DNA from 4 places in the Gudongella sp. DL1XJH-153 genome. Region 4 is predicted to be linked to each of the others. Evidence: a T-box and tRNA genes for the amino acid it is inferred to sense, from the RefSeq annotation. Region 4 holds a T-box; the other regions hold tRNA genes.
What was found. A T-box is a leader RNA that pairs with one kind of tRNA and senses whether it is charged. The one in region 4 lies ahead of leuS (leucine--tRNA ligase), so its partner is inferred to be a tRNA-Leu.
Positions count from the first base shown of each region.

Region 1: it has a tRNA-Leu gene. The T-box ahead of leuS (leucine--tRNA ligase) is inferred to sense a tRNA for this amino acid. The anticodon was not compared.
Region 2: it has a tRNA-Leu gene. The T-box ahead of leuS (leucine--tRNA ligase) is inferred to sense a tRNA for this amino acid. The anticodon was not compared.
Region 3: it has a tRNA-Leu gene. The T-box ahead of leuS (leucine--tRNA ligase) is inferred to sense a tRNA for this amino acid. The anticodon was not compared.

Region 1 covers NZ_JBMEMN010000001.1:99,191-104,361, reverse strand. The annotation lists gene glmM (phosphoglucosamine mutase) at 20-1,369, shown strand; gene ACOEN1_RS00475 (DegV family protein) at 1,386-2,219, shown strand; tRNA gene ACOEN1_RS00470 (tRNA-Leu) at 2,309-2,392, shown strand; gene tig (trigger factor) at 2,520-3,815, shown strand; gene clpP (ATP-dependent Clp endopeptidase proteolytic subunit ClpP) at 3,827-4,411, shown strand; gene clpX (ATP-dependent Clp protease ATP-binding subunit ClpX) at 4,423-5,171, shown strand, end outside.
Region 2 covers NZ_JBMEMN010000017.1:4,073-9,243, forward strand. The annotation lists gene ACOEN1_RS07835 (lytic transglycosylase domain-containing protein) at 1-18, shown strand, start outside; gene ACOEN1_RS07840 (ABC transporter substrate-binding protein) at 25-1,671, shown strand; tRNA gene ACOEN1_RS07845 (tRNA-Leu) at 1,759-1,845, shown strand; gene rsxC (electron transport complex subunit RsxC) at 2,003-3,328, shown strand; gene ACOEN1_RS07855 (RnfABCDGE type electron transport complex subunit D) at 3,345-4,313, shown strand; gene ACOEN1_RS07860 (RnfABCDGE type electron transport complex subunit G) at 4,314-4,892, shown strand; gene rsxE (electron transport complex subunit RsxE) at 4,910-5,171, shown strand, end outside.
Region 3 covers NZ_JBMEMN010000003.1:92,681-97,851, reverse strand. The annotation lists gene ACOEN1_RS02915 (REP-associated tyrosine transposase) at 1-601, shown strand, start outside; gene ACOEN1_RS02910 (threonine/serine exporter family protein) at 638-1,084, opposite strand; gene ACOEN1_RS02905 (threonine/serine ThrE exporter family protein) at 1,096-1,872, opposite strand; gene ACOEN1_RS02900 (diaminopimelate epimerase) at 1,884-2,726, opposite strand; tRNA gene ACOEN1_RS02895 (tRNA-Leu) at 2,822-2,909, opposite strand; gene ACOEN1_RS02890 (DUF6440 family protein) at 3,026-3,211, shown strand; gene ACOEN1_RS02885 (CPBP family intramembrane glutamic endopeptidase) at 3,211-3,873, shown strand; gene ACOEN1_RS02880 (type 1 glutamine amidotransferase domain-containing protein) at 3,937-4,440, shown strand; gene ACOEN1_RS02875 (aspartate kinase) at 4,848-5,171, shown strand, end outside.
Region 4 covers NZ_JBMEMN010000056.1:52-4,205, reverse strand. The annotation lists gene asnS (asparagine--tRNA ligase) at 1-1,260, shown strand, start outside; T-box leader at 1,309-1,504, shown strand; gene leuS (leucine--tRNA ligase) at 1,550-3,961, shown strand.

The sequences.
Region 1 (5,171 bases), on a different contig from region 4:
TGATAATGGGGGAATTTAAATGGGAAAACTATTTGGTACTGACGGAGTGAGAGGAGTTGCCAATGAGGAACTGACACCAGAGTTGGCATTTCAGATTGGAAGGGCAGGAGCATATGTATTGGCCAAAGAGAAAAAGGGGAAAGTTATAGTTGGCAAGGATACAAGGGTTTCAGGAGATATGCTTGAAGCTGCATTGACAGCAGGAATTTGCTCCATGGGATTGGATGTTGAATCTGTTGGGATTATACCAACACCTGCAGTGGCATATCTTACAAGAAAGTATGGAGCCGTGGCAGGGGTCGTGATTTCTGCATCCCATAATCCTGGTGAGTACAATGGAATCAAATTCTTCAGTGGAGAAGGCCTAAAGTTACCAGATTCAACAGAGGAAGAAATTGAAGATTTATTGATGAACAAGGGAGAAATAAAAGATAGACCAATTAAGAATCTAATTGGAAGGGTATATATAAATGAAAATGCAGCTTATGATTACAAGGAATTCCTCAAGTCCACTATTGAAACTGACCTGTCGGGAATAAAGATTGCCATGGATTGTGGTCATGGAGCACTTTACGAAATCGGACCCCAGTTGTTTGATGAAATGGGAGGAGAAGTGTTTGCAATTAATACAGAGCCTGACGGAATGAATATCAATGATGCATGTGGCTCCACTAAGCCTCAATTGGTTCAGAGGCTTGTACTGGAAAAGGGTGCAGATTTAGGTATTGCCTTTGATGGTGATGCTGACAGAATAATTGCAGTAGATGAAAAAGGCGAGATTATTGATGGTGATCATATTCTTGCGATTTGTAGCAGATATCTTAAGAAGAAAGGTAAACTTGCTAAGGATACTGTCGTAGGAACTGTTATGACCAATATGGGCCTTGATGAATTTCTAGGTAATAATGGAATGGATATTGTGAAAACTGCTGTAGGGGACAGATATATTCTAGAGGAAATGATTAAGGATGGCTATAATCTGGGAGGAGAGCAATCTGGACATATTATATTCCTGGAGCACAATACCACCGGAGATGGCTTGGCAACAGGATTACAGTTGATCCAAGTGATTAAGGAGACAAAAGAAAAAGCTTCTGACTTGAATTCACTGATGAAGAATTATCCTCAAGTACTTGTAAATGCCAGAGTAGAAAATGCATATAAAACAAAGTACATGGAAATTCCTGAAATTAAGGAAGAGATACTGAAGCTTGAAAATTATTTTGCTGGCGAGGGAAGAGTGTTGATTAGACCATCAGGAACAGAACCTCTAGTAAGAGTTATGATTGAAGGTAAAAACCAGGATACAATATCTGAGAAAGCACATGAATTAGCTGCATTTATCGAATCAGTGATAGGACCAAAATAAGTCGGGGAGTGATGAAATGGATTACAAAATCGTTGCAGACAGTAGTTGTGATACAAACGAACAATTGGACAAGTTTATGGAAGTCCACAAAGTACCCTTTAAGATTGACATCGATGAAAGAACATTTATCGATAATGAGGAGTTGGATCTTGAAGATATGGTCAAGACCATGAAGGAAAGTCCAAATCCCATTAAGTCATCCTGTCCTTCACCTGGTGACTTTAAGGAAGCCTACGGGGATGCTGAAAATGTATTTGTAGTAACTATTTCCAAAGAGCTATCAGGAACCTACAACAGTGCCGAACTGGCAAAGGAAATGACAATTGAGGAAAATGAGAATCAGTTTGTTCATGTATTCAATTCCAAGTCTGCAAGTACAGGTGAAACTCTTACAGCCATGAAGATTCAGGAGTGTGTCAACAAGGGAATGACAAGGGATGAAATCGTTGAAACTGTAGAAAATTACATCCAGGACACAAAGACATTCTTTATATCCGAAGACTTGAGCAATCTTATCAAGAATGGCAGAATATCAAAGACTGCGGGTCTGATTGCAAATGTATTGAATATCAAACCCATTATGAGAAGAGATGAAGATGGTAATATTGAACCTGTGGAAAAAATCAGAGGCAGCAAAAAGGCATTCAAGCGATTAGCAGAAGTGATTGGCGAGAATGGATCAAATTTTGAGGAGAGAGTTATTGCCATATCTCATGCAAATGCTTTGGATAAAGCTATGGAGTTGAAAAAGGACATCGAAAGGTACAATTTCAAGGAAGTAATAATCGTTGAAACCAAAGGCTTATCAACAGCTTATGTAAATGATGGAGGAATAATCGTCTCCTTTTAGCGGCAAAAAAAAGCACCCAAAAAATATTTGACAAATCATTTTTGGGTGCTATAATAGTAAGAGTGAGTGATATTCACTTAACGTTTTATGCGGGAATGGCGGAATTGGCAGACGCGCTAGACTTAGGATCTAGTGTCATTGACGTGGGGGTTCAAGTCCTCTTTCCCGCACCAGATTTAACCAGTGGTTATTGCCATTGGTTTTTTTATTGTACCAAAACAGCACCTAATATGTTATAATATTATGATGAGACTAAAATTCGGAACAGAATTTAAAAAAATACACTAGGGGGTTCATTGAATGAAGGCAGTTTTTGAGAAAAAAGAAAAAAATACGGTACACTTTAATATGGAATTACCAGCAGGTGATTTTGAGAAAGCACTGCAACAGGCTTATCTGAAGGATAGAGGGAAATTCAACATTCCTGGATTCAGAAAAGGCAAAGTGCCTAGAAAGATCATCGAAATGAATTATGGAGAAGAAATCTTCTTTGAGAATGCAATAAACATACTTCTTCCAGATGCTTATTCCAATGCAGTTGAGGAACTCCAACTGGAGCCTGTTGATAGTCCGGAAGTTGACGTAGAGGAAATTAAACTTGGAGAGCCAATAAAGGTAAATTTCAATGTTGAAGTAAAGCCTGAGGTAAAGCTGGGCGACTACAGTGAAATTGAACTTGAAAAGGTGGATTATTCAGTTACTGATGAAATGGTTCAGGCAGAGCTGGATAAGGCAAGAGATATGAACGCAAGGATGGTTGATGCTGGAGACAGAGAAGTGCAGGAAGGCGACATCCTAACTATAGATTTTGCAGGATATGTTGATGATGAGCAGTTCCCAGGAGGAACAGCTGAAGACCAGACGCTTGAAATCGGGGCAGGACAGTTTATACCTGGGTTTGAAGAAGGTCTTGTTGGGAAGTCAAAAGGTGAAGAAGTAGATGTAGAGGTAACTTTCCCTGAGGAATACCAGGAAGAATCACTTAAAGGAAAACCTGCAGTTTTTAAAGTGACAATAAAAGAAATCAAAACAAAAGAGCTTCCTGAGCTTGATGATGAGTTTGCAAAGGATGTAAGCGAGTTTGATACTCTTGAAGAATACAAAAACAGCCTAAAGGAAGAACTTGAGAAATCACTTGAGAGTCAGGAGAGAATCGAAACAGAAAACAATTTGGTAGACAAGGTTGTTGAAATGTCAGAAGTTGAGATTCCTGAATCGATGATACAGTCACAAGTTGAAAATGAAATCAAAGACTTTGAACACAGAGTAAAAAATCAGGGATTTGAGATTGATCAGTATCTTGAGTTGACAGGTACTACAATGAATGATCTTGAATTGAATTTCAGACCAATGGCGGAGAAGAGAGTCAAGGCAGATCTTGTTCTTGAAGCAATTGGTGAAGCTGAAGGAGTTCAGGTAACAGATGAAGATATTGATGCTGAGCTGGACAAGTTGGCAGAACATTACAATCAAGTTGAAAACAAGGAAAACTTCATTGAACAAATGAAAAAGGGAGATTTGGGTTTCCTTAAAGCGGGTATATCAAATACCAAGGTTTTGGAGTTGCTGAAGGATAAAGTTAAGTATATTGATTAGGAGGATTTAATATGTCATTGGTTCCAATAGTTGTAGAACAGACTAACAGAGGCGAAAGGTCATATGATATCTACTCGAGATTGTTAAAGGATAGGATTATTATTCTTGGTTCAGAAGTCAACGATACAGTGGCAGACTTGGTTGTTGCTCAGCTGTTGTTTCTTGAAGCTGATGATCCTGAAAAAGATATTCAGATATATATAAACAGCCCAGGTGGATCTGTAAGTGCAGGATTCGCAATATATGATACAATACAGTATATAAAGCCGGATGTAACTACAATATGTATCGGTAGAGCTGCAAGCATGGGAGCATTCCTACTGGCGGCGGGGACTAAAGGCAAGAGGTTCGCACTGCCTAACTCAGACATTATGATACATCAGCCCTTGGGTGGAACTCAAGGACAAGCTGAGGATATAAGGATACAGGCAGAAAAGATAATTGAAATCAGGGAAAGAATAAACAGAATATTGTCTGAAAGAACTGGACAACCCCTGGAAAGAATAGCAAAAGATACAGACAGGGATTATTATATGAGTGCTGCAGCAGCTGTGGAGTATGGAATAATCGATGCTGTTATGGAGAGAAAGAAATAAGAGGTGATTCCATGGCAAAAAATGATGACAAGCAACTAAGATGCTCGTTCTGCGGGAAACCACAGGATCAGGTAAAAAGGCTTATAGCAGGTCCGAATGTATACATCTGCAATGAGTGTATAGAGTTGTGTCAGGAGATAATTGACGAAGAATTCGTGGATTATAACCAAGATTACGAAATGAGTGATCTGCCCAAACCTTCAAATATAAAAGAGACTCTTGATGAGTATGTAATTCAGCAGGAGAGGGCTAAGAGAAATCTTGCAGTGGCAGTTTATAACCACTATAAGAGAATAAATAAAAAGGCATCAAAAACAGAAGAGGTTGAGCTGCAAAAAAGCAATATTCTGATGATCGGACCAACCGGATCAGGAAAAACACTTCTTGCTCAGACATTGGCTAGAATTTTGAATGTGCCTTTTGCTATAGCAGACGCGACTTCCTTGACGGAAGCCGGTTATGTAGGGGAGGATGTTGAAAACATAATCCTAAAGCTTATTCAGGCTGCTGATTATGATATTGAGAAGGCAGAAAAGGGTATAGTATATATAGATGAAATAGACAAGGTAGCCAGGAAGACAGAAAACCCTTCAATCACTAGAGATGTCAGTGGTGAAGGAGTTCAACAAGCCTTGCTTAAAATTCTTGAAGGAACCGTTGCAAATGTACCGCCTCAAGGTGGTAGAAAGCATCCACATCAGGAATTCATTCAGATTGACACCACTAACATACTGTTTATAGTAGGTGGAGCATTTGATGG
Region 2 (5,171 bases), on a different contig from region 4:
ATCAAAGGATTAAGGTAGAAAAAAATGAAGAAAGCAATGATCTTATTTACTATAGCAATAGTTTTATTTTCAATATCGGGTTGTTCATCTGAGCAGGATTCTATTGATATCGGAGAAATTGAAGAAGGCGTAGATTATTTTATCTTCGATAATGCTGGTATCAGCTTGCCCCTGACGAGTTTTAAGACTCTTAATCCTTTGTATATGGACAATCTGAGCTATTATCATTTAAGCAAGTTGATTTTTGAGGGTCTGTTTGAGTATGATCAGAACCTTCAACCTATTCCAAGACTCGCCAGTACATATACCATCAGCGAAGATGGAAAGACGGTGGAGGTATCTCTTAGACAAGATATATATTGGCACAATGGGGAAAAACTTCATGCAGATGATGTTGTCTTTACAATAGGAATAATGAAACAGGCTGGAGCAGATAGTTTTTATGGGAAAATTGTTAGAAATGGATCACTAACTGAAGATTTAAGCATCATCTCAGCCAGGGCATTGTCAGAGTCAAGAGTTGAAATCAGCTTCAAAGAGGCAACTGGTAATGTACTCGACATACTTACCTTTCCAATAATACCGGAGGCAAAAGGTGCTGACGCCTTGGTTATGGAGAATTACATCCCAATTGGGACAGGTCCTTATAAATTTGCAGAGCATATAAAATTCAAGGAAGTTCATTTGGAGTCAAATGAACAGTACAGAGATGGAGAACCACAAATTTCATACATAGTTGGGAAAATATATGACGATAGGGAATTAATACTTACGGCTTTTGAAACTGGAAAACTGCACATGGCACCAACTATAGGTGTGGATTGGGACAAATACGAGCACAATGAAAGAATTTCCATTTATGAATATGTTTCAGGTGACCATGAAATTCTCGCATTCAATCATATGACTGGATTATTTTCAATGGAAGGAGCAGATTCACTAAAGAAAGCCATTTTTTACGGTATAGACAGGCAATCCATAATAGATAAAGTGTATTTGCAGCATGGAACACAGGTGGACACACCTTTACACCCATCATCTTACCTTGCTTCCTTAAGTTCTGATAGATATGGATTCAATGTCGATAATGCAAGAGATTTGCTCGAATCCGCCGGGTTTGTCGATAGTGATAATGATGGGATACTTGAAGATTCTGAAGGCAATCCAATTGTATTGAGGATGCTCGTAAATCATTCATCTGATCTAAAAATGAAGACAGCTGAGATGCTAAAAACAAGTCTGAAAGAAATTGGATTATCGCTGCAGATTATACATCCATCAGGTGAAAGTTCAGAAGGGTTAGCTGAGGACATGACAAGGATTATTTTAGAAGGGGATTATGATATTTCTCTGCTTCATTGGGAGCAATCCACTATCCCCGCATTTAGGACATTCCTGGGTATGAACAGCATTTATAATTTTGCTCATTATTCTGATGAGAATCTAGAAGAGATTTTAAGTAGAATGGAGCTCGTTTGGGATGAAAACTCGAAAATTGAGACATACGAGGAGTTTCAACAATATTATGTAGAGACAATTCCATATGGTAGCCTTCTTTTTAGAAACAAAGCGCTGCTTGTGGATTCAGGGATATCAGGTGATCTCGAACCAACATACTATAATCTATATAATGGATTGGAGAATTGCTATCTGACAATGAGCACAAATTAGGATTGAAATTTGAGGAGAAAGATATTATAATGGATTAGTAACATTTCCAAGTAAACGGTCACCCGACTGTTTTATCCATTGTATTGTGCGAGTGTGCTGGAATCGGCAGACAGGCATGTTTGAGGGGCATGTGCCACACTTGGCGTATGGGTTCAAGTCCCATCACTCGCACCAAACCATTTTTCCAATCTCCCAAAGACTGCATATATATATACCCAGATTTATATACATTAATAATATTTAATGTTATAATATACCCATAAGTGCAATTTTTAGGTAAAAATTTATCGAGAATTGCTAAAATTATATCAAGTAAAGAGGTGGAATAAAAATGAACCAAGGTAAGTTGACTTTCAAAGGAGGCGTACATGTTCCTGAATTTAAGGAACTGGCAGAAAGCAAGCCGATAGAAGTTGCTGAAATCCCTCAATTTGCTTACATACCAATGCATCAACATATCGGTGCACCTTGCGAACCGGTTGTTAACGTTGGCGACAGAGTTACAATAGGACAAAAAATAGGGGAAACAGGAGCTTTTGTATCAGGTACCGTTCATGCCAGCATTGCTGGAACGGTAAAGGAAATCAAAATGATGTATACACCAACCGGTGCCAAATCAAAGTGTGTTGTAATCGAAAATGATGGCACTGATGAGATGCACGAGTCTGCTAAAGGAAGAAACCTGGATGAATTATCCCCACAAGATATTATTGGTCTTGTAAAAGATAATGGAATTACGGGAATGGGTGGTGCAAGCTTCCCGGCTCATGTTAAATTTTCTATTCCGGATGGCAAGAAAATTGACACTGTAATACTTAATGGTGCAGAATGTGAACCGTATTTGACTAGTGATCACAGAGTGATGTTGGAAAATGCTGAATCCATTGTATTTGGCCTTAAAGCAATAAAGAAAGCATTGGGCGTAGAAAAAGCTTACATAGGAATTGAAAATAATAAGATGGATGCAGTAGAGGCTATCAACAAAGCCATCAAGCCGGAAGACGGCATTGAGGTTGCTGTATTGAAGACAAAGTACCCACAAGGAGCAGAAAAGAGTATAATCTATGCAATAACTGGTCGAAGTGTAGGTACAGGAGCACTTCCACTTGAAGTTGGAGTTGTAGTTTCCAATGTAGCCACTGCCAAAGCTATTGCTGATGCAATCCAGCATGGGAAACCGTTATATGAGAGAGTTGTAACTGTAACAGGAAGAGGAATAGTTGAACCTAAAAACCTTTTAGTGAGAATCGGTACTCCTTTTTCAGAATTAATTAGACAAAGTGGTGGATTCAATGGGAAGCCTGGAAAAGTCATTTCAGGAGGACCAATGATGGGTATTGCTCAGTTTACACTTGATGTCCCCGTTATAAAAGGTTCTGGCGGAATACTTGTACTTCCAGAAGAGGATGTCAGGGAAGAAGAGGTATTACCTTGTATTAAGTGTGGGAAATGCATAGATGTATGTCCATCAGGATTACAGCCTCTGTTTATAAGTGCTTATGCATTAAAGAACGATGTAGAAAGAGCTGATAGCTATTCTGCAATGGCTTGTGTAGAGTGTGGAGCATGTTCATTTATTTGTCCTGCAAAGAGACCACTTTCTGAGTCGATCAGAAATATAAAAAAAGAAATCATTGCAAAACGAAAAAAATCATAGGTTAGGAGGAAGTCGAATGGATGGAAAAGTAATTGATTCGAAGAACAATGACACTGTCGTTCTGGATGATATGCTGATTGTATCCCTGTCACCGCATATCAGGTCTGATGAATCGGTGAAAAGAACCATGCTGGATGTAATAATTGCATTGGTTCCGGCAATGATCGGTAGTGTATATTTCTTTGGATTTGATGCTATAAGATTGCTGCTTGTAACTGTTATTGCAGCTTTAATATTTGAATATGGAATTCAAAAATTATTTAGAAAACCTGTTAGAATAATGGATATGAGTGCTATTGTCACCGGGATTTTACTGGCTTTGAATCTACCAGCGGGAGCTCCATGGTGGGTAGCTGTATTTGGAGCAGCTTTTGCAATCATAATCGTAAAGGAATTTTTTGGCGGAATAGGGCAGAACTTTATGAACCCGGCTCTTGGTGCAAGGGCAGCATTGGTTGCATCTTGGCCTGGAATAATGTCCTCATATGTAAATCCTGATGGAATAAGTGCAGCAACTCCACTAGGGATACTAAAATCAGGAGAAGGCAATTTACCTGCAATTCAAAGTATGATCTTCGGAGACATCGGTGGAGTAATCGGTGAAACATCAGCGATTTTGCTATTGATTGGTGGAGTATACTTGATTATCAGAAACGTTATTGACTGGAAAATCCCAGTGCTTTACATAGCTACCACAACTGTTGTATTGATGCTGCTTGGTGTTGACTCAAGTAACCTGATATTCCATGTATTTGGTGGAGGACTCATATTGGGAGCATTCTTCATGGCAACCGATTATGCTTCATCCCCTGTAACTCCCAAGGGAAAAATTATTTTTGCAATAGGTTGCGGTCTGCTGACAGCTCTGATAAGAGTTAAAGGTGGATTGCCTGAAGGCGTCAGCTATGCAATACTTATCATGAATGTGGCCACTCCATTAATCGAGAAGTTCACAAGACCTAAAGTTTTTGGGGAGGTAAAATAAATGAAAGATACTATTAAACTTGGATTAGTTTTATTATTGGTAACTTCAATAGCAGGAGGGATCCTTGCAGGAGTAAACTCCATAACGGGACCTGTAATCGCAGAAAGAGAAAAAATGGAAAGTCTAAGTGCCATACTGGAATTATTTCCTGATGCAGATGACTCTGTTGAGTATGATGAAGCTCAGGTTGCAGAAATTGCCTCAACTTATCCTTCTATCAGAGAAGTAACTGAAGTTCTGAGCGAGGGTGAGACTATTGGATATGCAATGTCAACCGTTACTGGTGGATATGCTGGCGACATCACAACTCTTGTTGGAGTTAATGCAGATGGTACACTTGCTGGTATAAAGGTGCTTGTAATGAGTGAGACTGCAGGACTTGGATCAAAAATAGTGGATGATCCGGGTTTTGCTGAATCCTTCGAAGGTAAAGGAGCAGGTGGAAATGTTACTGCTTCAGGAGAAGGAGCAGGAGATGACGAGGTTATGATGTTATCAGGTGCAACAGTCTCAACCAATGCTGTAGTAAAAGGTGTTAACGAAGCTTTGGATGCTTTCGCTAACAACCTTTCCAACTAGAAAGGGAGGTGTAGTCATTGAAAATCTCTACAATATTTAAACATGGAATTATCAAGGAGAATCCTGTTCTAGTACAGATGCTTGGTATGTGTTCAGTTCTGGCAATAACAAATACAGTTGAAAACAGTATCGGTATGTCAGCTGCTGTAATTGCAGTATTGATGCTTTCAAATATTGTTATTTCAATTATAAGAAAACTAATACCATCTAAAATAAGGATTCCAATTTTCATAGTAGTAATCGCAACATTCGTAACTATGGTTCAGATGTTTATGAATG
Region 3 (5,171 bases), on a different contig from region 4:
TCTCATGACTAACCATATTCATCTTCTGGTAAAGGAAGGTCAGGAGGATTTTGGCCAGTCGATGAGAAGAATCGGAGCCAAGTATGTTTATTGGTATAATATGAAATATGAAAGAACGGGTCATCTTTTCCAAGATCGGTTTAAAAGTGAAGTGGTAGAAAACGAAGAGTATCTTCTTTCAGCATTAAGATATATTCACCAGAATCCAGTAACTGCAGGCATGGTAAAAGATCCTGTACAGTATCCCTGGAGCAGCTACTCAAGCTATCTAAACACTAACAACTTGATTGATGCTGATTTTATTCTTGAACATTTAAGCACAGACAAAAATAAGGCTAGGGATGCCTATGTAAAGTTCCACAAGGAGTATTACAACCATACATTTTTGGATATGGAAGATGATAAGAAAAGACTAAGTGATGATGATGCAAAAAGCATTATTATTAATATGTGTAATGTTGAATCAACCAGAGATCTACAAGGCTTCGATAAGAGAAAGAGGGATCATCATCTAGTGGAGCTTAGTAATAGTGGGATTTCTGACAGGCAGATATCCAGACTCACAGGAATAAGCAGGGCGGTTATCAGAAAAGCAAAATGAAAGCAGAAGTGCCCAGGGGGAACGTCCCCGTGGGCACTATTTTGCGAAGCGACTCTCAATATACGGGCGGATATATCTAACAACCGAGGTTGCAATCACGACACCACATGCTATTGAAATTGCTATAAATATTGACTCTCCTCCAGTGACCAACGCCTGAGAAAAGTTGTTGTCGATAATATGAAACATTGTATAGTAGATTCCATATCCTGGTACAAATGGTATTATTGCAGGAATAATAAAAATTGTAGCTGGCTGTTTTTTATAGATTGCAGCCAGTTCACCAATGGTTCCCACAAATATTGACCCTACAAAGGCGGGTATAATAAAACTCGCGGCTGTTTGCTGCAGAAGTATGTAGACAATCCATCCAAGCATCCCACTTGTGGATGCCAGTGGGATAAGTCTTCTTGGCAAATTGAATATTATTGAAAAGCCTATTACACAAAGCAGAGAATAAAGTCCCTGAGTCAAAAGATACATAAAAAATCCTCCTAAATAAATGCAATAATTACCTGTAGCACAATACCCACACCAAATGCCAATGCTATTGCAATAAAAAGTGCCTCCATCATTTTTGTTGTTCCCGCAATAAGCTCACCGGAGATTAGATCACGGATGCCATTTGTAAGTGAAACTCCAGGGACAAGGGTCATAAGGGGACCGATTATGACAATATTGAAATCAGCAATTGTGGAAAGAAGACCCACCAGGAACACCAGAAATATACTTGAAAGGGCTGAAAGGAGTCCGCCAAGAATATTCTTAACAAAGAAATTCAATTTTAGTCCAGTTAATTTATCCATTGAAAACACCGTAAAGCTGGATGCAATATATGCTAGGATAAATTCGACAAAGGTACCTCCAAACATCAGCACAAAGAAGCCTCCTGCCATACCGCTGAAGGCGTACCTTATCGGTTTTGAAAATTGTGGTGGAGACTTAAGCTGATTTAGAATAATATCGGTTTCTTCATTGGACATTTCTCCCTGGGTAAATATCCTTGAAAAGGAATTCGCCCGCGCAATTGTTTCAAGATCAAGTCCAATTGAGGGAACTCTCGAAACTGTTGTGTAGGGTTCATCATTGATTTCGGTTCCAACAATTATCCCTGTTGACATAACAAAGACTTCAACATTGGATGTTGTTTTCGAGGAAATCATCCTTGTGATGGTTTCCTCAACTCGATAGGTCTCAGCCCCGTTCTGTAGCATAATCATCCCAGTTTCAACTGCTATTGAAATAGTTTTTTTAAGTCGTCTATCTTCCATCTGCCATACTCCTATAAATTAAGTAATACTGTTCCCTCTGATACAATTTCCACTTCACCGTCGAGATAAATCTCGCTAGCTTCTCCATCAAGCCATTTTACGTCTATATTCAGGATGCCACCTGTCTGAACAATAGCTTCAGTTGTGTTAACATCGTCCAGGTATGATAGGCAAACTCCCAATGCAGCTGCTCCCGATGCACAACTTTTTTCCCAGCACATGGTATCAGTTCCTTTAACATAAACCAGCGGTACCAAGTTCTTTTCCTCGAAATCGTAAAACATTACTCCAAAGGCTTCGTATTCCTCTTCGTCCATTTTGGTTTTTACAATGTTGTAGAATTCCAAGCTGCTTCTTACAAGGTCTTTGTCCACAATAAAATGAGTAATTCCAAAAAAGTCGACTCGGATAGTTGATATTGTTTCACCCTGAACTATAAATTCCTGAGCTCCGACATTCTTGGGTAAAGGCATTTGTATACGTGATCGAAATCGGTTCTTTTGTTTAAGAGGTGTAACAATACATTCCACATTCCTCTCCCAACCGGATACTTGTAAGGGCACTACAAAATCTTTGTCTTTCTTTTGTATGGAAGGATATTCTGTATAGACCATGTATGCTGCAAATGATCTGCTGGCATTGCCACAGAACTCACCGCCCATCATCTGGAGTCTCAGAGTCTCGGTGGAATCAGGAAGGATTGTCTTTTCAATGAAACCAATCTGTTCAGCGTGGATGCTGTCATAGCTCATAAGCTTGCGTGAAATCTCTGCATGGTCTTTTCTGGGGACCTGATCCAGAACAAAGACCGTCATATTTTGTGCCGGATTAACTTTTACATAATGTAGTATCATTATTCTACCCCCTCTCTTCCCCTTTAGTATAGCAAAGAATAGATGGAATATCACTAGTAAACGAAAAAAAGACAAGGTAGAAACCTTGTCAATTCTGGTGCGGCTGAAGGGACTCGAACCCCCACCCTAGCAATTAGGACTAGAACCTGAATCTAGCGCGTCTGCCAGTTCCGCCACAGCCGCATATGGTAATATTCATTATACACCTGGATTGTAGATATTTCAAATAAATTTTGTGATATATAAGCATATCACTGCTGTCAGGTTGTGGTACAATTAGGGAGAAGGAGGTGATCGGAATGGCCGAAAAAAGATTTCAGGTACTTCACAAGGAAGGCAAACTATCGACTACAAAGATTCTTGTGGATACAGAAACGGGAGTAAACTATTTGTTTGTTGGCGAGGGATATGCAGGAGGACTGACTGTACTTCTGGACAAGGATGGCAAGCCTTTGATAACTGAAACTGGAAGGTATCCACTGTAATGAAAAAAATCATATTAGTATCACTGCTGTCTGTTGCACTTATGTCAGTGGTGGATGGATTTATCAACCCCGAATACGGAATAAAGTCAATGATAAAGATAGTACTATTTTTAATGGTTCCCTTGATCTCAGCCAAGTTTGGAGCAACACAAAACATGGAAGCTCTGCTTAAGCCAGCTGGAAAAAAGGAGTTGGCAATATCCTTTGGCTTGGGAGGTACAGTCTATCTTGTGATTATTGGAGTCTATATGTTCCTTTCACCTTATATCGATCTTCAGGGAATTAAGCTTGCCCTTAAGGAGGACCTTGGCGTGACAAGGGAGAATTTTATCCTTGTTGCATTATATATATCATTTATCAACTCATTGCTTGAGGAATTTTTCTTTAGAGGGTACTTGTTTTTAGGACTTCTAAAAATAACTGCAAGATTGAAGGCATATACCATAAGCGCCTTGTTTTTTGCAATTTATCATGTTGCCATTATTGGAAGCTGGTTTAGTCCATTGATTTTTGTACTTGCCATGACAGGATTGTTCGTGGGAGGAGTAATTTTTAATTTTCTTAACGAAAAAAACAGAAATATCATTAACTCATGGGTTGTTCATATGATGGCAAATCTGGCGATCAACACTGTCGGATTGATAATGTTTGACTTTCTTTAACAGAATAAAATCCTATCCTTCGGGTATCTAATAGAATGAAGAATTCTATAGGAGGGATTTTATATGAAGAAAGTAGCAATATTGATAGAGAATGTATTTGACGAAAAGGAGCTGATTTATCCTTATTTCAGACTTAAAGAGGATTTTGAGGTTCATCTTGTAGGATCACAAAAGGAAACAGTATATACAAGTAAATCAGGAGTAGGTATGAAAAGCACTCATGCATCTTCTGAGGTCAGGGCAGAGGACTACGATGGGATATTGATTCCGGGTGGTTTCTCTCCAGACAATATGAGAAGAACAGAAGCGACAAAGGAATTGGTAAAGGAATTCTGCAAGCAGAATAAACCAATTGCAGCAATATGTCACGGACCTTGGATGATGGCATCCTGCTGTGACCTTAAGGGGAAGGAAATGACATCGTTCTTTTCAATAAAGGATGATTTGATAAATGCTGGTGCAAATTGGGTTGACAAGGAAGTTGTTGTCGATGGCAATCTAATAACATCGAGAAACCCAAATGACCTTCCAGTATTTGTGAAGACATTTGTCAATGCCATTAAGTAGGACTGCACCAGGGAAAAGTTTTTACAGAAAATTTAAAATCCTCTCTTGACATATCCTCTTCTTGGTATTAGAATGATTAAAAGCGTTGATGAGGAAGAGTATGTCCTGAAGGGTCAAAAGAGAGAGAAGTTCACCGGCTGAAAGACTTCTTACGATACCCAGGTCAGAAAACCACCTCGGAGTACAATCCTGAAAACCAGTAGGGAATTGCGTCGGCATACGTTACGGCCTGTTATCAGATTATTAATTTAGGTGGAAGCGAGAACATAACACTCGTCCTTTTTGGGACGGGTGTTTATTTTTTTATGAATGCCAATTTCATGGACCGAAGGGAAAATGAAATTGTGCAATTAGACTGCGGAAATTTCAACAATAAATAGAACAAGGAGGCGAAGCAAGTGGAAGGAATAATAGTGGCAAAATTTGGCGGAAGCTCATTAGCTGACAGCCAGCAATTTATAAAGGTGAAAAACATAGTCACGGAGAACCCGGACAGAAGGATTGTGGTGCCTTCAGCTCCAGGGAAGAGACATGGAAAGGATCACAAAGTCACGGATCTCTTGTATATGTGTCACCAGCTTTCCTCCCATAACCTCCATTTTGACGAGGTGTTCCAACTGATAAGAGGCAGGTACGAGGGAATCTGCAAGGATTTGAATCTTGAAATTGACATTGAAAGTATTCTGGACCAGGTAAGGGATAATATCTCCAAGGGAGCATCAAGAGATTAT
Region 4 (4,154 bases):
TCATTTTTTAAGAATATCCAGATTGTTTATGACGATACCTTAACAAATTTCAAGGAAGTGGAGAAATTTGCAATTTATTCAGCAATTGCTGTAGAAGGTACGCTGATTGAAACACCTGGTGCCAAGCAACCATTTGAAATCAAGGCAGAAGGAATATCTCTTGAAGGTGAGTCAACAAGCGACTATCCAATCCAGAAAAAGAGACACACGCTTGAATATCTGAGAACAATCGCACATCTAAGACCAAGGACCAACATCTATAGTGCAGTATTTAGAGTAAGGTCAATCTTGGCATATGCCATCCACAGGTTTTTCCAGGAAAGAGGTTTTATATACGCACATCCTCCAATAATAACAGGCTCAGATGCAGAGGGAGCAGGAGAGATGTTTAGGGTTACCACACTGGATTTTGACGACACTCCAAGAACCGGGGACGGTAGCGCCGACTTTTCAAAGGACTTCTTTGGTAAGGGAACTCACCTTACTGTAAGCGGTCAGCTTGAGGCTGAGGTGTTTGCCTTGGCATTTAAAAATACCTACACCTTTGGACCGACCTTCAGAGCCGAGAACTCAAATACCCCAAGACATGCGGCTGAATTCTGGATGATCGAACCAGAAATCGCTTTTGCAGAGCTTAAGGACAACATGGAGCTTGCTGAGGACATGTTCAAGTATATGATTCAGTATGTTCTAGACAATGCACCAGAGGAAATGGAGTTCTTTGACAACTTTGTAAGCAAGGGAATAGTTGAGAGACTCACAAGAATTGCACAGTCTGACTTTGGAGTAATAACCTATACTGATGCCATTGAAAAGCTGATTGAATCAGGTCAAGAATTCCAGTATCCAGTTGAATGGGGCATGGACCTTCAGACCGAGCATGAGAGATATATCACTGAGAAGATATTCAACAAGCCAGTATTTGTAATAGATTATCCAAAGGAAATCAAGGCTTTCTACATGAGAGTAAATGAAGACGACAAGACAGTTGCTGCCATGGACCTTTTGGTGCCAGGAGTAGGAGAAATAATTGGAGGAAGCCAGAGAGAGGAACGTCTGGAAGTCCTTGAACAGAAAATAATTGACAACGGTATGGATCCTGCAGATTATTGGTGGTATCTTGAGCTTAGAAAATTTGGTGGTACAAAACATGCCGGCTATGGACTTGGTTTTGAAAGAGCATTGATGTATATAACCGGAATGTCCAACATAAGGGATGTAGTACCATTCCCAAGAACGGTCAATTCAGCTGAGTTTTAAATAAATCTTGCTAAGAATATCTGTATTTGCTATAATCAAAGCTAAATCAGACAAACATGGAAGAGAACAAGTAGTGTGTGAATTCATTTCAGAGAGCTGCTGGATGGTGAAAAGCAGTATAATGAGCACGTGAACTCATCTCGGAGTTTTCAGGGTCAAAGCCCTGAACGGCAACCACCGTTAATGGGTCAAAAGTGGATTTATCAATAAGAGTGGTACCGCGGAATAACCTTTCGTCTCTATGGAGATGAAAGGTTTTATTTTTTGCAAAATAAAGGGAGGTTATTCAATGAGAGACTACAATCCAAAGGATGTTGAGAAGAAATGGCAGGATATCTGGGATGAAGAGCAGGTATACAAGGCTACAAACGACAGTGACAAACCGAAATTCTATGCCTTGGTTGAATTTCCATATCCATCTGGCGACGGACTTCATGTAGGCCATCCAAGGCCATATACAGCACTGGATATAGTTGCAAGGAAGAGACGATATCAGGGCTATAACGTATTATTCCCGATGGGCTGGGATGCTTTTGGTCTTCCAACGGAGAACTTTGCAATCAAGAATAAGATACACCCAAGAATTGTAACAGAAAAAAACATCGAACGATTCAAGGGGCAGCTTAAATCAATCGGCTTCTCATTTGACTGGTCAAGAGAAGTCAACACAACCGATCCTGAGTACTACAAGTGGACGCAGTGGATATTCCTTAAGCTATTTGAAAAAGGCTTGGCATACAAACAGGAATTCCCTATTAACTTCTGTACATCCTGCAAGGTTGGTCTTGCAAATGAGGAAGTTGTTGGCGGAGTCTGTGAAAGATGCGGCAGCGAAGTCGTTAGAAAGGTCAAGAACCAGTGGATGTTAAAAATAACAGAATACGCTGATAGGCTTATAAATGACCTTGACTTGGTAGACTATATAGAAAGAGTCAAGATACAGCAGACCAACTGGATCGGAAAATCAGTGGGAGCCGATCTGGATTTTGCCATTTCAGGTGGAGAAGACAAACTGCGGGTATTTACAACAAGACCTGATACACTCTTTGGTGCAACCTATATGGTAATAGCAGCGGAGCATCCATTAATCGAAAAATACGCTGACAGAATAGAAAATATTGATCAGGTAAATTCTTACAAGGATGAAGTTATAAACAAGAGTGATTTTGAAAGAACAGAGATGTCAAAATCAAAGACAGGTGTTGAACTTAAGGGCTTGAAAGCCATTAATCCAGCAACCGGAGAAGAAGTTCCCCTTTGGGTATCAGACTATGTATTGATGACCTATGGAACAGGAGCTATCATGGCCGTTCCAGGACATGACCAGAGAGACTGGGAGTTTGCAAAGAAATTCGGCATGCCAATAGTTGAAGTAATTAAAGGTGGAGATATAGAGAAAGAGGCCTACACAGACACTGACTCAGGCATACTTGTAAATTCAGGATTTATCGATGGAATGGAAGTAAAAGAAGCAATTCATACTATGATAGAATGGCTGGAGGAAAAAGGCCTCGGTGAGAAGAAGATAAACTTCAAGCTAAGAGACTGGGTATTCTCAAGACAAAGATACTGGGGTGAGCCAATTCCGTTGGTTTATTGTGAAGATTGCGGCTGGGTGCCGATTTCTGAAGAGGAGCTTCCACTGTTGCTTCCAGAAGTGGATGACTTTGAACCTACTGAAACAGGAGAATCACCACTTGCAAAAATTCACGACTGGGTTCATACAACATGTCCGAAGTGTGGCAAGGATGCACACAGGGAAACTGATACCATGCCACAGTGGGCAGGGTCATCATGGTACTTCTTAAGATACACTGATCCAAGAAACAGCGAAGCATTTGCATTGGAGGAAGCGCTTGAATATTGGATGCCTGTGGACTGGTACAACGGAGGTATGGAGCATACAACACTTCACCTGCTCTACTCAAGATTCTGGCACAAGTTCCTCTTCGATATTGGAGTTGTACCAGGACCGGAGCCATACTCGAAGAGAACATCCCATGGCATGATTCTAGGTGACAATAATGAAAAAATGTCTAAATCAAGGGGTAATGTAGTCAATCCTGATGATATCGTAAAGAATTATGGAGCAGATACACTAAGAACCTACGAAATGTTCATAGGCGACTTTGAAAAGAGTGTACCTTGGTCAGAAAACGGAGTAAAAGGCTGCAGAAGATTCCTTGACAGAGTATGGAAACTTCAGGATATACTAAAAGATGGATATGAGTACACAGAAGGGCTTGAGTCATCAATACACAAGACCATCAAAAAAGTAAGTGAGGATTTTGAGACATTGAAATTCAATACGGGCATAGCTGCATTAATGTCCCTATTGAATGAATTCAATGACCATGGGTCAATAAACAAAAAAGATTTCGAAACATTCCTTGTACTGTTAAACCCGGTAGCACCACATATAACTGAGGAGCTTTGGGAAGCAATAGGATTAGAAGGACGACTGTTTGAAACAACATGGCCAGAATACGATGAAGAAAAGACTATAGACAAGGTTATTGACCTTCCTGTTCAGGTTAATGGCAAAGTAAGAGGCACAATAACAGTTGCACTTGATGAGTCAAAGGAAGTCGTTCAGGACATGGTTAAGGAGGTTCCTTCCATAATGAAGTTTATTGATGAAAAAACCATTGTCAAGGTAATATACGTGCCAGGCAAGATATACAATATTGTTGTAAAGTAAATATGTGAATCAGTCAAGGTTTTGTTACTCTTGTAGCAGAACCTTTTCTTTTATTATAAAGGGACATACAGCAGTCAACGTTGTATAAAAAACTCTCAATTTTCAATGCAATTTTAATATTCTGTATAATTCAATATCTATATTAATTTATTTTGAGTATGTTATAACTTAAGTTTTGCAGCAAAGTGTCAAA